One region of the Saccharococcus thermophilus genome, then DNA from elsewhere that is predicted to be linked to it. Evidence: riboswitches for the same ligand, from Rfam matches in the RefSeq annotation. Region 1 holds a riboswitch; each other region holds the start of a gene.
What was found. Region 1 has a riboswitch for S-adenosylmethionine ahead of BDD39_RS01620 (LLM class flavin-dependent oxidoreductase). Riboswitches for the same ligand answer to the same signal wherever they lie in the genome.

Region 1 (4,750 bases):
ATGACGTTTTTGAATACGCATCTTGAGTGGATAGACCATGCGAAACAAAACAACCACAATATGGACAATATGTGCAATACAAACAATACGAACAAGGAAGAACATAGCGATCATCATGGGAACATGGAAAACGATCGCCACGCACATTAATTGGCGGGAAAGGAGGAACCGCATATGAAGTGGAGCGAGTTTTTTGTCACTGGCGAGCCGCTTATTTATGCAGCGGATGTCGCGATTGTGTTAACGATTATCGGTATCGTTTTTGTGTTGACGTATTTTAAAAAATGGAAATGGCTTTGGGATGAGTGGTTAACGACAGTAGACCATAAAAAAATTGGGATCATGTATATTATTTGTGCCGTATTAATGTTGTTCCGCGGCGGCGTAGACGCGCTATTAATGCGGGCACAGCTAACGGCACCGAATCTGAAATTTCTCAATGCGCAACATTACAATGAAATTTTTACCACGCATGGTACGATTATGATTATATTTATGGCGATGCCGTTTATTATTGGATTAATGAACGTTGTCGTACCGCTGCAAATCGGGGCGCGTGATGTCGCGTATCCGTACTTAAATGCGTTAAGCTTCTGGCTCTTTTTCTTTGGCGCACTGCTTTTTAATATTTCGTTTGTCATTGGTGGCTCCCCAGATGCTGGCTGGACGTCGTATTTTCCACTTGCTAGCAATCAATTTAGCCCAGGGGTTGGCAATAACTATTACGCAGTTGCCTTACAAATTTCCGGAATTGGGACGTTGATGACCGGAATTAACTTTTTGGTGACCATTTTAAAAATGCGGGCGCCGGGTATGACGCTTATGCGCATGCCGATGTTTACATGGACGGTTTTAATTACATGTGTAATCATTATTTTCGCGTTTCCAGTCTTAACGGTCGCATTAGCGTTAATGACGTTTGACCGCTTGTTTGACACGCAATTTTTCACGATGGCTAACGGTGGTATGTCCATGCTTTGGGCAAACTTGTTCTGGATTTGGGGCCATCCGGAAGTGTATATCGTCGTTTTGCCAGCTTTCGGGATTTTTTCGGAAATTGTCAGCACGTTTGCCCGCAAACGTCTATTTGGTTATAAAGCAATGGTCGGTTCGATCGTTGGCATCGCCTTTTTAAGCTTTCTCGTTTGGGTGCACCACTTCTTTACGATGGGTGCAGGCCCAGCGGTAAACTCGTTTTTCTCGATTACAACGATGGCGATTGCGATTCCGACTGGGGTAAAAGTGTTCAACTGGCTATTTACACTGCGCAAAGGAAGAATTCGTTTTACGACAGCGATGCTTTGGGCGTTAGCGTTTATTCCAAACTTCGTCATTGGCGGGGTTACTGGCGTCATGCTCGCCATGGCAGCGGCGGACTATCAATATCATAATAGTTATTTCTTAGTTGCCCATTTCCATTATGTATTAATTGCTGGTACGGTGTTTGCTTGTTTTGCTGGGCTTCATTATTGGTATCCGAAAATGTTTGGTCATCTATTAAATGAACGTTTAGGAAAATGGACGTTCTGGCTCTTTATGATTGGATTTAACGTTTGCTTCTTTCCAATGTATTTCTTAGGATTAATGGGAATGACGCGACGCATGTACACGTACTCTGCCGGACTTGGCTGGACGCCGCTGAACGTTGTCGCGACGATTGGCGCGGCGCTGATGGGTATCGGCTTTATCATGCTTTGCTATAACATTTATTACAGCGCGCGGTACGGCGAGCGCGACATGACCGGAGACCCGTGGGACGGACGCACGCTCGAGTGGGCGACTGCTTCACCGCCAGCGCACTACAATTTCCCAATCACTCCGGAAGTAACGGATTTGGACGCTTATTGGGTGATGAAGAAAAACGGCAACGGATTTGAAGTAAAAGAAGAACAATTAAAGCCGATTCATATGCCAAGCAACTCAGGCCGCCCGTTCTTGATTTCGATTGCGTTTTTCTTCGCGGGCTTTGGTCTTGTCTTTAAATGGTTTACGCTGGCGATTATCGCTGCGATCTTCATTATTCTCGGTTTAATTCTCCGTTCGTTTGACGATGATGACGGCTATTACATTAGCGTGGACGAGATTAAACGCACGGAGCGTTTGGCACGGAAGGGGGCGTAACGGATGGCAGAAGCAGCTCACCGATATGATGAAACGATGCCGCTCGAGTATCGGACGGAAGAAAGCCGTTTAAATATTTTAGGATTTTGGATTTTCCTTGGCGCCGAGGTCGCGTTGTTTGCGACCTTGTTCGCCACCTATCTTGTTTTATTTCAGCGTACGGGAAGCGGCCCGACCGCGAAAGACCTATTTGAGGTAAAAGATGTTTTAATCGAAACGTTGCTTCTATTAACAAGCAGCTTTACGTGCGGACTCGCCATTTTTGAAATGCGCCGCGGCCGCATGAGCGGGCTGTTGGCATGGCTGTTGGTGACGCTTCTTTTAGGCGCAGGGTTTATTACCTTTGAAATTCGCGAATTTATTCATTATGTCCATGAAGGGGCAACGATACAGACAAGCGCGTTTCTCTCTAGCTTTTTCGTGCTTGTCGGAACGCACGGGGCGCACGTCAGCCTTGGGATTGGCTGGATGATTTTAATTATCATTCAGCTGCTGCAGCGCGGATTTACGCCGCGGACGGCAAGAAAAGTGTTTATCGTCAGCTTGTATTGGCACTTCCTTGACGTCGTGTGGATTTTTATCTTTACATTAGTTTATTTGACCGGGATGGTGATCTAGGATGGGTGCAAACAATCACCATGAATCATTTCCTTGGAAACATATCATTGGATTTATTCTCTCGCTTGTGCTGACGTTCGCTGCGCTTTGGGTCGCGCTATCTTCGGGATTAACGGTGAAGGCGATTATTGGCGTCATCGTCATTTTTGCGATCATTCAAGCAAGCTTGCAGCTATTTATGTTTATGCATATGACGGAAAGCGACAGCGGCAAAATTCAAACGATCAATATGGCGTATGCCTTTTTTATTGCGATAGTGGTTGTTGCCGGGTCGGTTTGGACGATGTCATTCGTATTGTAATGCGGAATCGCTGGCTCTCTCTATGTAGGAGAGCCAGCTTTTTTATATATTGACGGCAAATATAACGCTATGATAGGATAAAAGAAATCCAAGAAAGAAGATAAAATAAAGCGGAAAAAACGGAGATTAAACGAAATAGTAAATCTTATCCAGAGAGGTAGAGGGACTGGCCCGATGAAGCCCAGCAGCCCCTGATGTTCGTCAGAAAGGTGCTAATTCCAGCAGAACGGTTGGTTCTGGAGGATAAGATGAAGCAAAAACTTCTTCTTATCGAAGAAGTTTTTTATTTTTCCGGTTCATGGGGGAGGAGAGGAGCAAGATGAGATACGGGTTTTGGCTGCCGATTTTCGGAGGATGGCTGCGCAATGTTGATGATGAAATGATGCCGGCGACGTTTGAATATGCCAAAACGGTGGCGCAAAAAGCGGAACAATGGGGATATAGCACGACATTAGTCGCCGAGCTGTATTTAAATGATATAAAAGGACCGGAGAGCGATTCGCTGGAAGCATGGTCGACCGCGGCGGCGCTGGCGGCGGTGACAGAAAAATTGGAAATTATGGCGGCAGTCCGTCCCGGTTTCCATAATCCGGCTGTTACGGCGAAAATGGCGGCCAATATTGACCACATCAGCAACGGCCGCTTCACGCTGAATGTCGTATCAGCATGGTGGGAAGAAGAAGCACGTCAATATGGCGGCATTTTTACCGAACATGATGAGCGCTATGACCGCACGGAAGAATTCGTTCAAGTGTTAAAAGGGATGTGGACGAACGATGTATTTGATTTCCGGGGAAAATTTTATGAAGTAAAAGGTGCCCATTTAGCACCGAAACCAGTACAAAAGCCGTATCCGGTTTTGTACGCCGGCGGCGAGAGCGAACGGGGAAAACAAGCGATTGTGGAGCATTGCGATGCGTATGTGATGCATGGCGGAACAGTCGAAGAAATCGCCCGCAAAGTTGCTGATATGAAGCAGCGACGCAAACAGGCGGGAAAAGAGCCGTTTCGCTCGTTTGGCATGGCGGCGTTTGTCATTTGCCGCGACAGCGAGGAGGAAGCGCAGGCGGAATTAAAGCGCATTACCGACGTCAAATTATCGAGCGGCTATGCAGGATATAAGGATTTCGTCAATAAATCCCAGCTTGAGTTGCAGTTAAAATTGCAAGACTATTCCGTATCGAATCGTGGACTGCGGCCAAACTTCATCGGCACGCCGGAGCAAATTGCCGATCGCATTTTGGCGTATGAAGCTGCAGGGGTTGATTTATTATTATTACAATTTTCTCCGCAATTGGAGGAAATGGAGCAGTTTGCCAAACAAGTAATGCCGCTTGTCGAGGAGCGACGGAATTCGCTTGCGGCAAAAGGGGGAAAATAAGATGAGCAAAATTTACATTATTCATGAAAATAGCGAATGGACCGTGCATTTAACGCGGCGGTTGGATGAACTTGGTCTGCCTTATGAAGAATGGTTTTTAGACAAGGGGACGATCGATTTATCGGCGACGCCGCCGGAAGGGGTATTTTACAACCGGATGAGCGCCTCTTCCCATACGCGGGGGCATCGTTTTGCTCCGGAATTCACGGAAGCGGTGCTCGCCTGGCTCGAGCGCCATGGGCGCCGGGTGTTTAACGGAAGCAGGGCGCTGCGTTTAGAAGTGAGCAAAGTAAATCAATATACGGCGTTAAATGCGCATGGAATCCGCA
Region 2 (4,750 bases), 640 kb from region 1:
AACGATGGCGCGGCCACATACAAACTTTCCGCTGACAAAAAAACGATGACGATCAAAATTAAAGATAATGTAAAATGGCATGACGGTGAACCTGTCAAAGCGGAAGATTTAGAATATGCCTACTTAGTCATCGGCAATAAAGATTATACGGGCGTCCGCTACGGAGATGCGCTCATCCAGGATATCGTCGGCATGGACGAATACCATAGCGGAAAAGCGGACAAAATTTCAGGAATTAAAGTCATTGACGACAAAACATTAACCATTACATGGAAACATGCCAATCCATCTGTACTAACAGGCATTTGGGCATATCCGCTTCCGAAACATTATTTAAAAGATGTGCCGATTAAAGATTTGGCGAAATCGGATAAGATCCGCAAACATCCAATTGGCTTTGGTCCATTTAAAGTGAAAAAGATCGTTCCAGGCGAATCGGTTGAATTTGTTCGCAACGACGATTACTGGGCCGGAAAGCCGAACTTAAAAGGTGTTATCTTGAAGGTAGTCAGCCCGCAAGTTGTGCTGCAGGCGCTTAAAAAAGGAGAAATTGACATTGCCGAATTTCCAACTGACCAATATCTCAATGCGAAAGGAACAAAAAACCTTCAATTTATTGGAAAAGTCGATTTAGCTTACAACTATATTGGTTTTAAACTCGGGCACTGGGATGCGAAAAAACAAGAAAACGTGATGGATAATCCGAAATTCCAAAACAAAAAGCTTCGCCAGGCGATGGCATATGCGATTAATAACAAGGAAGTGGCAGACAGATTGTATCACGGTTTGCGTTTCCCGGCAACGACGCTTATTCCGCCATCCTTCCCAAGCTACCATGATAAAAATGAGAAAGGATACACATACGACCCAGAAAAAGCGAAAAAATTATTGGATGAAGCGGGATATAAAGATGTCGATGGCGACGGCTTCCGCGAAGATCCAAATGGCAAAAAATTCACCATTAATTTCCTCTCGATGAGCGGCGGGGATATTGCCGAACCATTAGCGAAATTTTACATGCAATGCTGGAAAAACGTCGGCTTGAATGTACAGCTGGTTGATGGCCGCTTGGCGGAATTCAACTCGTTCTATGATATGGTCGAAAAAGACGATCCGAAAGTCGATGTGTTCGCCGCGGCATGGTACACAGGAACCGATGTGGACCCATATGGATTATATGGCCGTAACGTTATGTTCAACTACTCTCGCTGGGTAAATGAGAAAAATGATGAACTGCTTGAAAAAGGTCATTCCGAGCAAGCATTTGATAAAGAATACCGCAAGAAAATTTACAACGAATGGCAAGAGTTAATGAATGAAGAAGTACCTGTCATCCCGACGCTATACCGCTCGATCATTTATGCGGTCAACAATCGTGTGAAAAACTTTACGGTTGACCCTAGTTCGAAATTGACATGGAAAGATGTCGGTGTCACTTCGGAGCAGCCGGAAGTAGCGCAATAATAAATCGGAAAGAAGGAGATTCCTTTGCTCTCCTTCTTTCCCTTATGAAAAAACAAAAAATCATTGTCATCATTGAGATACCGTGGTAAGATAGAGAAAAATTACATACAGTCTTATCAAGAGTGGACGAGAGATCGGGCTCGATGACTCCACAGCAACCTGCGTATTTCGCAAGGTGCTCCAACCCGCAAAGCGGTTTCGCTTTGGATGATAAGAACGGCCAAACCCCTTTCGCATCATTCATGGCGAAAGGGGTTTTTATGTACAAAACAAAGGAAGGAGGTGGGAACGCCGAGTGCGCGAAAATGATTTGATTCGCAGTTATATGGCGGCACACTTGAAAGCAGAATCGTTCGCTTCCCATGTCGCCCGGTGCATAAGAAAGCAGCTGTTGCAATTTGACAAAAAGACAGTGCTGCATTTTGACTGTTACGCGAATTTTTTTCATCTATATGGGCATACGCAAGGAAAGTCTTTTTATCTTATTTTGACGCTTGCGGAAGTGGAAGAATGGAAAGCCGCTGGTCCTTATGCGCTCGATCGCTATATTTTTAGCGAACTAGCGGAAAAAGGAATTTCGATCGTACATATGACTCCATATTTGCGGGCGGTATTTTCTCAATCTTGAAAATAATAAAAAAAGGGGAGAACTATGATGTCAGTGAAAAAATTCGAACATGTCGGCATTCAAGTAAAAGACATTGAAACATCGAAAAAGTTTTATCAAGAGGTAGTCGGTTTGGAATTGCTTAGCGAGATGACGCATACGAACGGCACGATGAAGCTGGCGTTTTTAGGATTGGATGGCTCGGTCATTGTCGAATTGATCGAAGGGTATAATCCGAATTTGCCGACGGAAGGAAAAGTGCATCACGTCGCCTTTACCGTTGAAGGAATTGAGCAAGAAAAAGAGCGGCTTCAATCGCTCGGTGTTCCGCTCGTCTGGGAAGATATTACGACGCTGCCAAACGGGGCGAAATATTTGTTTTTCCTTGGGCCGGATGGAGAATGGATCGAATTTTATGAACCAGCTAAGTAAAATGAAACCGCTCTGTTCCTAGTTGCGAACAGAGCGGTTTTTCCATGCCGTATCGGTAATGTATGGAAATTTGCGAAACACCCATTTCAAGACGTTCGGCACAACGATAATGACAAGCAATAGCCGCATAAACTGCAGCGAGCTGACGATGGCCGGGTCGCCGCCGACTGTCTGCGCCGTTAATACCATTTCCACTAGCCCGCCCGGTGCCAGGCTTAACAGCGCGGTCGACAGTGGAAGATCCGTTAATTTCGCAAATGCCCAGCCGCATCCGAATGATAAAGCAATTAATACTAGCGCAAGCAGGAAATATACCCAGCTAAATTTTCCGCCAAGCTTAATATCTTCTAACGTAATGCGGTTTCCCATGTTCATTCCAACGCTAATTTGTGCCAAAATAATCAACCATGAAGGCAGTGACGGCAAGTTTACTCCAGCCACATGCATAACTGCCGTTACGGCAAGCGGTCCGACGACGTATGCCGCCGGAATGACGTTTCGTAAAAGAAGCGCACCGAAAATGCTTAACAAAAACCAAGCGTAATGACCATCGGAAGAGGCAGCAGCCGCCTGAGCTGCGGAGCTTCCTGACGGCGCATGTCCGCTCAACCAATGGACAACGACCGTTGGCACAAGAAAAACGACCGTTAATAAACGAATCGTTTGAAAAATCGTTACTAGCGCTGTATTGGCATTGAACGATTCACTAGCGGCCACCATTTCCGACAATCCGCCAGGAACGGAGGCAAACACGCTTGTCACTTTATCCATATGCGTCCATTTCGTCACCGCGATGCTGTTCATAATATTGATGACAATCAGGGACACAGCGACAGCGAGAAACGGAACAATATATGGCGCAATTGTTAACAGTGTCTCTTTTGTAAACGACAGTCCAAAGTAGGTGCCTAAAACAATCAATCCGCTGTTGGATAACGCCTTTGGCGCCGCTACTTGGCGCTTGATGACCGTTTTCCAAACAAGCATTCCGGTAATGGCCCCGAGCATCCACGGAATCGGGGAATGGAGATGATAAAACAGCAAGCCGGTCAGTCCCGCGACGATATAGGTTTCTAACACTTTCATTGCTGCAGTCCTTTCCATTCTCTGTAAACCTATCACTATTGTAAAGGAAATTAAAAGGAAAAGGAAGTAATGTGCTCATTGTGATATACTGAAAAGGAAAGGGGAGGGAGAAATCATGGAAGAACAAGTAAAACACGCCATTCAAGACGAATATCCAGAGGAATTTGCCTGGTGCTACGGATGCGGCCGGATGAATGAGCACGGCCACCATTTCCGCACGGGATGGCAAGGGGAGAAAACGGTCACGATTTACACGCCGCGCCCTGAGCATATTGCCATTCCCGGCTTTGTGTATGGCGGATTGATCGCCTCGCTGATCGACTGCCACGGAACGGGTTCGGCCGCGCTGGCACTGCATCGCAAAAACGGCCATGAACCTGGTGACGGCGAGACTCCGCCGCGTTTTGTCACCGCTTCGCTGAAGGTGGAGTTTGTCAAGCCGACGCCGCACGGGGGGCCACTGAAAGCGGTGGGAACCGTCGAAGAAATTCATCCGAAAAAGTGGAAAGTAGATACGGAAGTATTCGCCGATGGAGAACTTTGCGCGCGCGGTGAAGTCGTGGCGGTGGTCATGCCGAAGACGTTTGGGCAAAAATAACACGTCCATTCGCAAGCAAAAAGCAGGAGGTCGTCCTGCTTTTTTATCGTTTTGGCATGATCATTACCGAGGAAACGGCGCTTGCCACTTCTTTGCCGTTTTGCGTTAAGACAGCGGTCAGGTAGGAAACGGTGCGTCCGAATTTTTCCACCCTCGCTTCGACTTCCACTTCGCCGACAACGGTCGGGCGATGGAACGTCGTATGCAGATTGATCGAAGCGAATGTTTGGTCTTCATGAAGCAATGTCGTAATCGCATACGCCATCATAATATCGGCCGCCGCACTGACAAATCCGCCCATAATGACGCCGTTGCCGTTGAGCAAATGCTCCCCGATCGTCCATTTTCCTTTCGCATATCCTTCGCCTGTTTCCACTAATTGAACGCCAAGCGATGTATCACAGGCTGGCGGTGCACTTTTTCCTGCAATGACTTCGTGCAAGTTGACGGTTTTTGCCATAGCCACAATCCTTTCTTTAAAAATGGTAAGCTCCCATACTACCTATTCGCGAAAATAAGAAGATTTCCTTTTTTCTCTCTTCCTTTTCCCTTTCCTAACCATT
Region 3 (4,750 bases), 2.4 Mb from region 1:
CGAATAGGTGAGCGCCCGTTCAATCACGCGTTCATCGGTCGAATCAATGACAAGCGGCACTTTTACTTTTTTGATCACTTGTTGGATAAACTTTTCCATATCTTCTTGTTCGTTTCTGTCTGGGTCAGCTAAGCAAATGTCGATGACGTGTGCGCCGTTTTTCACTTGCGCGCGGGCGATTTCCGCGGCTTCTTCGTATTTTCCTTCGGCGATGAGCCGTTTAAATTTGCGCGAGCCGATTACGTTCGTCCGCTCTCCGACAAACAAAGGACGCATTGTTTCGTCATAAATAAGCGGATCGATGCCGGAGACGGCATGAACGCCAAAAGACTTCGGAATCGGCCGTGGCGGAATATCCCGGACCGCTTCGGCGATGGCGCGAATATGTTCCGGCGTTGTCCCGCAGCAGCCGCCGACGATGTTGATCCAGCCTTTTTCGGCAAAACGCTGGATTTTTTTCGCCAGCATTTCCGGCGTCTCATGGTAATGTCCTTCCTCATCAGGAAGCCCGGCGTTCGGATAGCAGCTGACAGCGGTATTCGCTAAGGAAGCGAGCGAGCGCAAATGGTCGGTCATAAACTCCGGACCGGTCGCGCAGTTTAATCCGACCGCAAACGGCTTCATATGCTGAACGGAGATGAAAAACGATTCAATCGTCTGTCCGGCCAGCGTCGTTCCCATCGGTTCAATCGTTCCGGAAATCATAATCGGGACTTTTTTTCCGACGCGTTCGAACGCTCTCGTAATCCCGATAAAGCCGGCCTTGACGTTTAACGTGTCTTGGCACGTTTCTAACAAAAGCAAGTCGACGCCGCCAAGCAATAGCCCGCGTGCTTGTTCTTCATAGGCGGCGACTAATTGTTCAAACGTCACACCGCCGGTGACGGACAACGTTTTTGTCGTCGGCCCCATCGAACCGGCGACAAAGCGCGGCCATTCGGGAGTCGAGTAGGCATCGGCGGCTTTGCGGGCAAGCCTAGCCGCTTCGATATTTAATTCGAGCGCTAAATGGCCAAGCTGATATTCATCCAACACGATGCTTGTCGCACCGAACGTGTTTGTTTCGATAATATCCGCTCCAGCCTGCAAGTACGCTTCATGAATGCGCTCGATCACATGAGGGGCGGTGAGCGTCAAATATTCGTTGCATCCTTCGTATGGTTCGCCGCCGAAATCATCGGACGAGAGCTTTGCGCTTTGAATCATCGTTCCCATTGCGCCGTCAATGACGAGAATCTTTTTTTTAAGCTGTTGCTCGAGTGTTGCGTTAGCCATGGAGCACCTTCCTTTCTTGCGCGGCTTTTTCTTTTTCGTGAATATAGCGGACGAGTTCGGCCGTCATTTCATAGCGTAAAAACGGCGTAATGAGGTAGATGCCGTTAAATAAGTCAAAAGCGGCGTCAATGAGCGATTTGGCGATCGCAATTCCTTCGCGAGCCGATTGTACCGGGTCGTTGGCGCATGCCGCCATGCGCAAGCGGATTTCTTCCGACAGCGTGATGCCCGGCACTTCATGGTGAAGGAAATCGGCGTTGCGCGCGCTCACTAGCGGCATAATGCCGATGTAAATCGGCGTCTCAAGATGCTTCGTCGCTTCGTACACTTCCTCGATTTGCCGTTCGGAATAAAGCGGCTGGGTAATAAAATAGTGGGCGCCGCATTGAATTTTTTTCTCTAAGCGTTCTACGGCCTTATCCAAATGGCGGACGTTCGGGTTAAAGGCCGCGGCGATCGAAAAATTCGTTTTTTGACCGAGCGGTTTTCCTGAATACGACAGCCCTTCATTAAACTGGCGAATGAGCCGAATCAAGTCAAAAGACGATAAGTCGTAGACCGATGTCGCTCCAGGAAAATCGCCGATTTTCGATGGATCGCCGGTAATGGCGAGCACATCGGTGATGCCAAGCGTATGCAAGCCCATCAGGTGCGACTGCAGCCCGATCAAGTTGCGGTCGCGGCAGGTGATATGAATAAGCGGGCGGATGCCAAGATGCTCTTTGACGATGGAGCCGAGCGCCATGTTGCTGATCCGTGGTGTAGCCAGCGAGTTGTCAGCCAGTGTCAGCGCATCAATATTCGCTTCTTTCAGCGCTTTGGCACCTTCTAAAAATTTGGCGATTCCTAATTTTTTCGGCGGATCGAGCTCGACGATTACCGAACGCCGCTTGCGTACGATGTCTTGCAGCGGCGGGACGGCATTTGGTTCGTTCGATTGAAGGGAAATGGAAATATGGCGCCGCTTCACCGTTTTCGTTTGCACCGGCGTCCGATCGGTTAAGGCGCCCGCCATCGCTTCGATATGTTTCGGCGTCGTGCCGCAGCAGCCGCCAATCAGGCGCACGCCTTGCTCACGGAAGGCGAGCGCTGTTTCTTTAAAATAATCGGTGTTTGTTTCATAGACAAGCCGTCCGTCGCGATAATCCGGCAGGCTCGCGTTCGGATACGCGGAAAGAAACGCTCTGTTTGGCAGCGGCACTTCCTCCAGCGAGCGGATCATATGGTACGGGCCGAGGCGGCAGTTCAGCCCGACGACATCGGCTCCCAGCTGCTCCAAGCGCGCCAACGCTTCAGCAAGCGGAGTGCCGTCTTGCAAAACGCCGACTTCGTGGAGGGAGACGTGCGCGATAATCGGTTTATCCGTTTCTTTGCGCGCGATCGCAAGAACCGTCTCTAATTCTTCTAAATCGTAATACGTCTCGAGCAACAAGCCGTCGACGTCTTCATTTAACAGCACAAACAATTGCTCGCGAAACGTCCGCTTTACCTCTTCGATGGAAACGGCGCTTTTATTGATGCTGCGCAATCCGCCGATCGTTCCAAGCACGTAGGCTTTATTTCCCGCCGCCTGTTTGGCGAGCCTTGCCGCCGCGCGGTTTATCGCCGGCACTTCGTCTTCGAGTCCATAGCGGGCGAGTTTGACGTAGTTGGCGCCGTATGTATTCGTTTGAATGACCTCGGCACCCGCGGCGATATATGCTTCATGAATATGAAGGATGTCTTCCGGTTTCGATAAGTTTAGTTCTTCAAAACATCGGTCGACGCCGTGCGAGTATAATAGCGTTCCCATCGCGCCATCGGCGATAAGGATGCGTTCTTTTAAGTCTTGCAAAAGCCCCACGCTCATTCCCCCGTTCTATGAAAATGGTAAAAGAAAAAAGCCTTCTATAAGAAGAAGACTTTTTATGTATCGTCTCTTCTTATCTTCCAGGCGTTTTGCCTGTCTGGATTTAGCACCTTGACATCCGTCAGGTTGCTGAGGGTTCACCGGGCCAGTCCCTCCCCCTCTCTTGATAAGAAATTCGCTATGAAGTTGTAGCCAAACGTTTATAGTTAATATATAATGTAAAGCATTTTCTGAAAATATTCAATATAATAAAATCGTTTTCAAGAAAATATTCCATCCTCAATAGAAAAAAGCATTAATGCATGAACCTCTCCCACCTACACTCTGTTTAGAGGTGGGAGACTTCTCGGTGGACATGTTAAAAAGCAGTGTTGTTCACTATAGTGAATGTATATAATTGGAATCAATGACTAGGTAGTAGTGGCATTCTTCCTCCCCGATATTGATGAAACGATGTTCTATATCGGCTTCGTAGTATATCGAATCTCCTTCTTCCAAGTCATATGATTGGGTTCCCAGCACGACTCTTAACTTTCCTTTAGCTACAGAGATATACTCTTTTACTCCTTTTTTATGCTTTGGAAAAACACCCGACTCTTGTTTTGGCGGGATCCGGTTGAAAACAAACTCAATCCCTTTTGACGGAAAAGAAGGGGACAAAAGATGGCGTTCAAAGCCGCTCCGTTCGTCTTTATATACGTATCGCTCATCTTTTCTAATGATAATGACTTCGCTTTGATCATCTTCCCCTAATAATTGTGAAAGAGTCATATCTAACCCTTCAGCGATCTGGCAAGCTACCTGAATGGTCGGGTTTTTTTCTCCTCTCTCGATTTGCGACAGCATGGAGCGGCTAACTCCGCAGCGCTCTGATAACGCCTGTAGCGAAAGAGATTTACGCTTTCTAGCTTCTCGTACGTTTTTTCCAAAATTCATGACTGTCTTCCTCCTTTCTTCATATATTACACTATAGTGGAAATTTTGTCTTGACTTACAGTTTTTTGTAGAGAATAATTATATATATCCACTATAGTGGATAAAAGGGGAGAGGGGGATGTTTTATGCATGATGCGATTCATTTCTTATTAGCAGGATTGCCTATTTTATTCGCTCTCATTTGCTTGGTTTGGCTGAAAATGCCGGCGCTGTATACCGCTGTCTGTTCGTATGGATTGGCTTTCGCATTGGCCTTTTTTTCTTTTGATGCGTCGGTGCAGGATTTGCTTCATTCCTCGATTCACGGAATGTTGTTGTCGGTGACGGTCATTTATGTATTAGTGTTTGGGCTGCTTTTGTACAACTTGCTGAATGAAAGCGGAGCGATGAATATTATTGCTTATGGTTTATTCCGCTTTTGCCATTCACCGGCAGAGCAAGGACTGCTTATTTCTGCCGCTTTAGGTCCTTTCCTGGAAGCGGTCAGCGGATTTGGCATTGCTGTCGTGATCGCTGCCCCATTATATCTTTCGCTCGGATTTTCAGCGAAGAAGACAATGATGTTATCGTTATTGACGCAGTCGGCTGTGCCGTGGGGAGCGCTTGCCATCGGTACGGTCATTAATGCGGAGTTGTCTCGAGTTCCATTGCATCAACTGGGGGAGTATAGCGCGATGGCAAGCATCCCGC
Region 4 (4,750 bases), 280 kb from region 1:
CGTGTGTTGGGGATTAGCATGGTTGATCGGAGGAGGACCTGACGATTTCTTCGTTATCGGAATTGTCCTTTCCCTGCAATGTTCTTTAATCATTACGCTGTTGATCGCCATTCTCGAAAAGCTGCCAAAAAAGAAATAACAGAAGCGAATCGCTTCCGTTATTTTTATTGTGCCGCCGGAATGACAGCGCCATGATATTTTTTCTTAATAAAGTCTTGAATTTCTTTCGAGTGCAGCACTTCGACAAGCGTTTTAATTTCTTTGCGGTTTTCATCACCTTTGCGCACCGCAATAATATTGACATATGGGTTATTTTTCGGAGACTCGACAGCAATTGGGTCTTTGGCAGGATCTAAACCAGCATCTAGCGCATAGTTCGCGTTAATCACCACCGCATCGCCTTCGCCGTTTTTATAAATTTGCGGCAGCAATCCCGGATCCACATCGGTTTTAAATTTTAAATGTTTCGGATTCTCGACAATATCTTTCACCGTTGCTTTCGTTTTGTCCACGCCGTCTTTTAACTTAATCAATCCTTTTTCTTGCAGCATCGATAAAATGCGGCCATGGTCGGCAACCGAGTTGCTCATGATGATCGTTGCACCGTTTGGAAGTTCATCCAAGCTTTTATATTTTTTCGAGTAAATACCGATTGGCTCAATATGGACGCCGCCAGCGTTGACAAAATCATATCCGTATTCTTTTTTCTGTTCTTCTAAATACGGAATGTGTTGGAAATAGTTCGCGTCAATTTCTTTATCCGCCAACGCTTTGTTTGGCAATACATAATCTTGGAAAGTAATAATTTTCAAGTCAATGCCTTTTTCTTTTAAAATTGGTTTTGCTTTTTCTAAAATTTCCGCATGTGGCACATTGGAAGCTCCAACTACTAGCTTCGTCAATTTTCCATCTTTGTTGTCATTGGCGGCGTTGTTATTGCCTCCGCATGCTGCCAGCGCCAACACAAGCACCGCCGCAAATAAGGCACTAATCCATTTTTTCATATTGATTTTCCCCCTTTTTTATCGTTTATCTATTTTGGAAGTGACAAAGTCACCGATAAACTGAATGACAAAGACAATCACTAAAACTAAAACGGTAGCAACAAACGTGACATCATTATGATTGCGCTGGAATCCTTCCAAATAGGCTAAGTTTCCAAGACCGCCGGCACCGACAACCCCTGCCATCGCCGTATATCCCACTAAAGCAATCGCTGTTACGGTAATTCCGGACACAAGAGCAGGCAATGACTCCGGAAGAAGCACTTTCCAAATAATCGTTGCCGTTGATGCCCCCATCGCTTTTGCTGCTTCAATGACGCCTTTGTCAATTTCACGGAGCGCAATTTCTACCATTCTCGCGTAAAATGGCGCTGCTCCGATAATCAAAGCCGGCAATGCGGCGTTGGCGCCAAGAATCGTTCCGACAACGAATTTCGTAAACGGGATTAACAAAATAATTAGGATAATGAATGGGATGGAACGAAAGATGTTCACAAGAGCCGCGATGACCATATTTGCCAGACGGTTCTCCCACAGGTTTCCCTTTGACGTTAAAAATAAAAGCAATCCAAGAATCGTACCTAATATAAATGTTGCAACGACAGCAATTCCTGTCATATAAAGCGTTTCAACCGTAGCCGCCCAAATCATATCCCACTGTACATTCGGTAAGAGGCTAGCGAGCATTCGAGATCACCTCCACCGCCACTTGCTGCTTTCGAATGTAATCGATCGCGCGGGCAATTTCCTCTTTCTCTCCATCCATATGAACGAATAAGACACCATAAGAACCTTGATGGGTTTGCGAAATTTTCCCTTGCAAAATATTCGCATCGACGTGGAACTGGCGAACGACATTGGCGATGAGCGGCTGTTCGGCAGCTTCTCCGACAAACGTCAATTGGATAACCGTTCCGTTTGGGTATTTATCGAGCAGATGGATAATCGTTTCTTTTGTTTCCTCCGGTTCGATAACTTGTTGAACAAATCGTTTCGTAATCGCTTGTTTTGGTTGCCGAAATACTTGCAGCACTTCGCCTTGTTCGACAATTTTTCCGTTTTCCATCACCGCGACGCGGTCGCAAATTTTGCGAATCACATGCATCTCATGAGTAATTAATACAATCGTTAACCCTAGGCGTTTATTAATATCTACTAAAAGGTCCAAAATAGAATCGGTTGTTTGCGGATCTAACGCAGATGTCGCTTCATCGCATAATAACACTTTTGGATTATTTGCTAAAGCGCGCGCGATGCCAACACGCTGCTTTTGCCCGCCGCTCAGCTGCGACGGATAAGCGTGTTCTCTTCCTTGCAGCCCGACAAGCTGAATGAGCTCATCAACCCGCTTTTTCCGCTTTTCTTTCGGAATGCCGGCGATTTCCAACGGAAACGCGATATTTTCATGAACGGTTCTTGACCATAGCAAATTAAAATGCTGGAAAACCATTCCGATTTCTTGACGAGCCTTTCGCAATTCTTTTCCTTTAATATTAGCCATATCCCGTCCGGCGACAATGACTTTGCCGCTTGTCGGTTTTTCCAATCCGTTAAGAAGACGAATAAGCGAGCTTTTTCCCGCACCGCTATATCCGATAATTCCAAAAATTTCGCCTTCCTTAATTTGTAAAGAAACATGATCGACCGCAGTGACCGACCCGTTTGCCGCTTCATATATTTTTGTCACATCTTCCAATGTAATCATGCACATTTTCACCTTCCTTCATTTAGCAGGGCGGCTCATTCCAAAAAGAAAACCTTTCTGCTCGAGGAGAACAGAAAGGTAATCATTACCATTCCGTCTCTTATCTCTCAAAGCAGACGCTTTGTGTGAATTGGCACCATTTCAGCGTACGCGCTGACGGTTGCCGGGTTTCATTGGGCACATCCCTCCACCTCTCTTGATAAGAGCACATCACCACATTATTCAATTGCCAATCCTCAATGAATTACAAGTGTGATTGTATCACCCTATGTCGAAGCATGTCAATAAAAAATTTTCACGTCCATATTTCGGCAATCTTCTTTTTATAATGAAACGGAAATATTGGAAGTAATCCCTGTCGCAGCGGCAATGGCCTGCTCTAAATCTTCGATTAAGTCATTGATGTTTTCAATACCGACCGATAAGCGAACTAAATCCTCCGTCACTCCGGATGACTTGAGTTCTTCTTCATTTAGCTGCTGATGCGTCGTGCTTGCGAGAGTTTTTTCTACACCTTCGTGTAAACATTCGCTCTTGTTCTGCACGGCTTTCATGGACAAACGTCCTGTTAGTGTCGCTTCATCCAATGACTTCAATCACAAGTTCCATTTTTCTGAATATTTTAACACTGTTTATTGCACTTGTCAATTCTTTTTCACCGAAAAACAAGCCGGCAATCATTTAGCAAACGTAACGGTATGGCTTGGCTAAGTGAAGCAATGACTCAAGCAATAACATATGCCGAAAACTTCCCGAAATATGTAATTCCCGCAAACGAATTTGTTGCTGTAATTTTAACCTTCCGTTTAATAGAGATTCCAATACCTCTTTTGATCCGCGCACCGTTAATACCCGCCGCTCGTCTACTTCCACCGCTGGGCTGATTCGATGTTTGGAAATCGCTACGACTGCTGTTTCCGTTTCACACTCAAAGCGAATGTACAGTTCTTCCTCTGGTAAAATCGGCAATAGATGATTTAATGTTTGCATTCGTTCGGCAAGCTGTTTGACTAGTTCACGCATATTCATATTCCCCTCTCCCCCAGTTCTCTGCTGTTTCATTTATTTCCATATCCAACGGGAAGAATCCTTTACAAAAATCTCGACAAATAATCCGGGAAAAAGCAAAATTCTTGTCATTTCCCAAGAAATATGTCAAATGAAGTCAAAATAACGGTTGTTTACAACAAGAATCACGGAGGGAAGAGGAAATTCGTGCGAAAAGCGTTTCACCATTAGTCTCTCTTTCGATAATCATTTGGCAGCATCTCTTTGATGGTTTCATATAAATAAGGAACAGAATGAAACGCATACCACTTTTTAATGATATTGCCATGTTGAAATAAAAGAAGGCATGGAACACTTTCGATTTTCCATGCAGCCGCTCGCTTCGGTATATAATTAATATCCGTCTGGTAAAACGGAAGTAACGGAAACAATTCCTCGACTACTTCCAGCATTCGTTTGGCAAGCTGGCAAGTGCCGCACATCGGCGTATATAAATAAAGGCAAACAATCTCTTCGCTGCGAATGACCTCATCGATTTCGATCGGCTCTATTTTTTTCATTGCCTACTCACCTTTTCAATAAATAATTCATATGCACATCAAAATTCGCGCGCAATAATACTTGCGCAACATGCCAATTTGGCGCTGCCGCCACTTCGCGGTAAGCACGATCGATATAAATATGCTCCGCTTCCGGAAACTCGCGGCGAAACTGCTTGCGTAATTTTTCGCCCGCCTCATCGGCATCGACCAATATATAAACATCTTTATAATAAAGCTCGTCGATCAGCTCCTCCAGCCTGGCATCGCTAATCGTCCCATTGGTGCAAATAATTTCCACCGGTTCATTTAGAATATTGGCGATTTTTTGTTTATCAGAGCGTCCTTCAACAATAATCACTTTTTCGCTTTCCGTCATAAACCATCACCTGTAAATGTCGTTGTACTATTATTTATATGACAACGGCGACCATTGTTTCCGCCGTAGAGACAGGCGGGGCAAGCGCCGTTTTATGAACTACATCTCATAAAAA

Region 2: linked by a shared signal. The riboswitch ahead of BDD39_RS04870 (hypothetical protein) and the one ahead of BDD39_RS01620 (LLM class flavin-dependent oxidoreductase) in region 1 are both predicted to bind S-adenosylmethionine.
Region 3: linked by a shared signal. The riboswitch ahead of BDD39_RS13800 (bifunctional homocysteine S-methyltransferase/methylenetetrahydrofolate reductase) and the one ahead of BDD39_RS01620 (LLM class flavin-dependent oxidoreductase) in region 1 are both predicted to bind S-adenosylmethionine.
Region 4: linked by a shared signal. The riboswitch ahead of BDD39_RS03020 (methionine ABC transporter ATP-binding protein) and the one ahead of BDD39_RS01620 (LLM class flavin-dependent oxidoreductase) in region 1 are both predicted to bind S-adenosylmethionine.

What each region holds. Positions count from the first base shown of each region.
Region 1 covers NZ_JAASRS010000001.1:285,375-290,124, forward strand. The annotation lists gene qoxA (cytochrome aa3 quinol oxidase subunit II) at 1-150, shown strand, start outside; gene qoxB (cytochrome aa3 quinol oxidase subunit I) at 175-2,121, shown strand; gene qoxC (cytochrome aa3 quinol oxidase subunit III) at 2,125-2,739, shown strand; gene qoxD (cytochrome aa3 quinol oxidase subunit IV) at 2,741-3,040, shown strand; SAM riboswitch class I at 3,183-3,290, shown strand; gene BDD39_RS01620 (LLM class flavin-dependent oxidoreductase) at 3,360-4,421, shown strand; gene BDD39_RS01625 (ATP-grasp domain-containing protein) at 4,423-4,750, shown strand, end outside.
Region 2 covers NZ_JAASRS010000001.1:928,515-933,264, forward strand. The annotation lists gene opp4A (oligopeptide ABC transporter substrate-binding protein) at 1-1,464, shown strand, start outside; SAM riboswitch class I at 1,575-1,681, shown strand; gene BDD39_RS04870 (hypothetical protein) at 1,760-2,092, shown strand; gene BDD39_RS04875 (VOC family protein) at 2,120-2,503, shown strand; gene BDD39_RS04880 (AbrB family transcriptional regulator) at 2,522-3,589, opposite strand; gene BDD39_RS04885 (PaaI family thioesterase) at 3,705-4,187, shown strand; gene BDD39_RS04890 (PaaI family thioesterase) at 4,231-4,647, opposite strand.
Region 3 covers NZ_JAASRS010000001.1:2,653,505-2,658,254, reverse strand. The annotation lists gene metH (methionine synthase) at 1-1,275, opposite strand, end outside; gene BDD39_RS13800 (bifunctional homocysteine S-methyltransferase/methylenetetrahydrofolate reductase) at 1,268-3,118, opposite strand; SAM riboswitch class I at 3,195-3,297, opposite strand; gene BDD39_RS13795 (helix-turn-helix domain-containing protein) at 3,503-4,060, opposite strand; gene BDD39_RS13790 (L-lactate permease) at 4,186-4,750, shown strand, end outside.
Region 4 covers NZ_JAASRS010000001.1:561,469-566,218, reverse strand. The annotation lists gene BDD39_RS03035 (hypothetical protein) at 1-139, shown strand, start outside; gene BDD39_RS03030 (MetQ/NlpA family ABC transporter substrate-binding protein) at 165-1,004, opposite strand; gene BDD39_RS03025 (methionine ABC transporter permease) at 1,023-1,691, opposite strand; gene BDD39_RS03020 (methionine ABC transporter ATP-binding protein) at 1,681-2,709, opposite strand; SAM riboswitch class I at 2,807-2,915, opposite strand; partial or broken gene BDD39_RS03015 (PLP-dependent transferase) at 3,033-3,206, opposite strand; gene BDD39_RS03010 (SCP2 sterol-binding domain-containing protein) at 3,391-3,738, opposite strand; gene BDD39_RS03005 (thioredoxin family protein) at 3,945-4,277, opposite strand; gene BDD39_RS03000 (toprim domain-containing protein) at 4,285-4,635, opposite strand.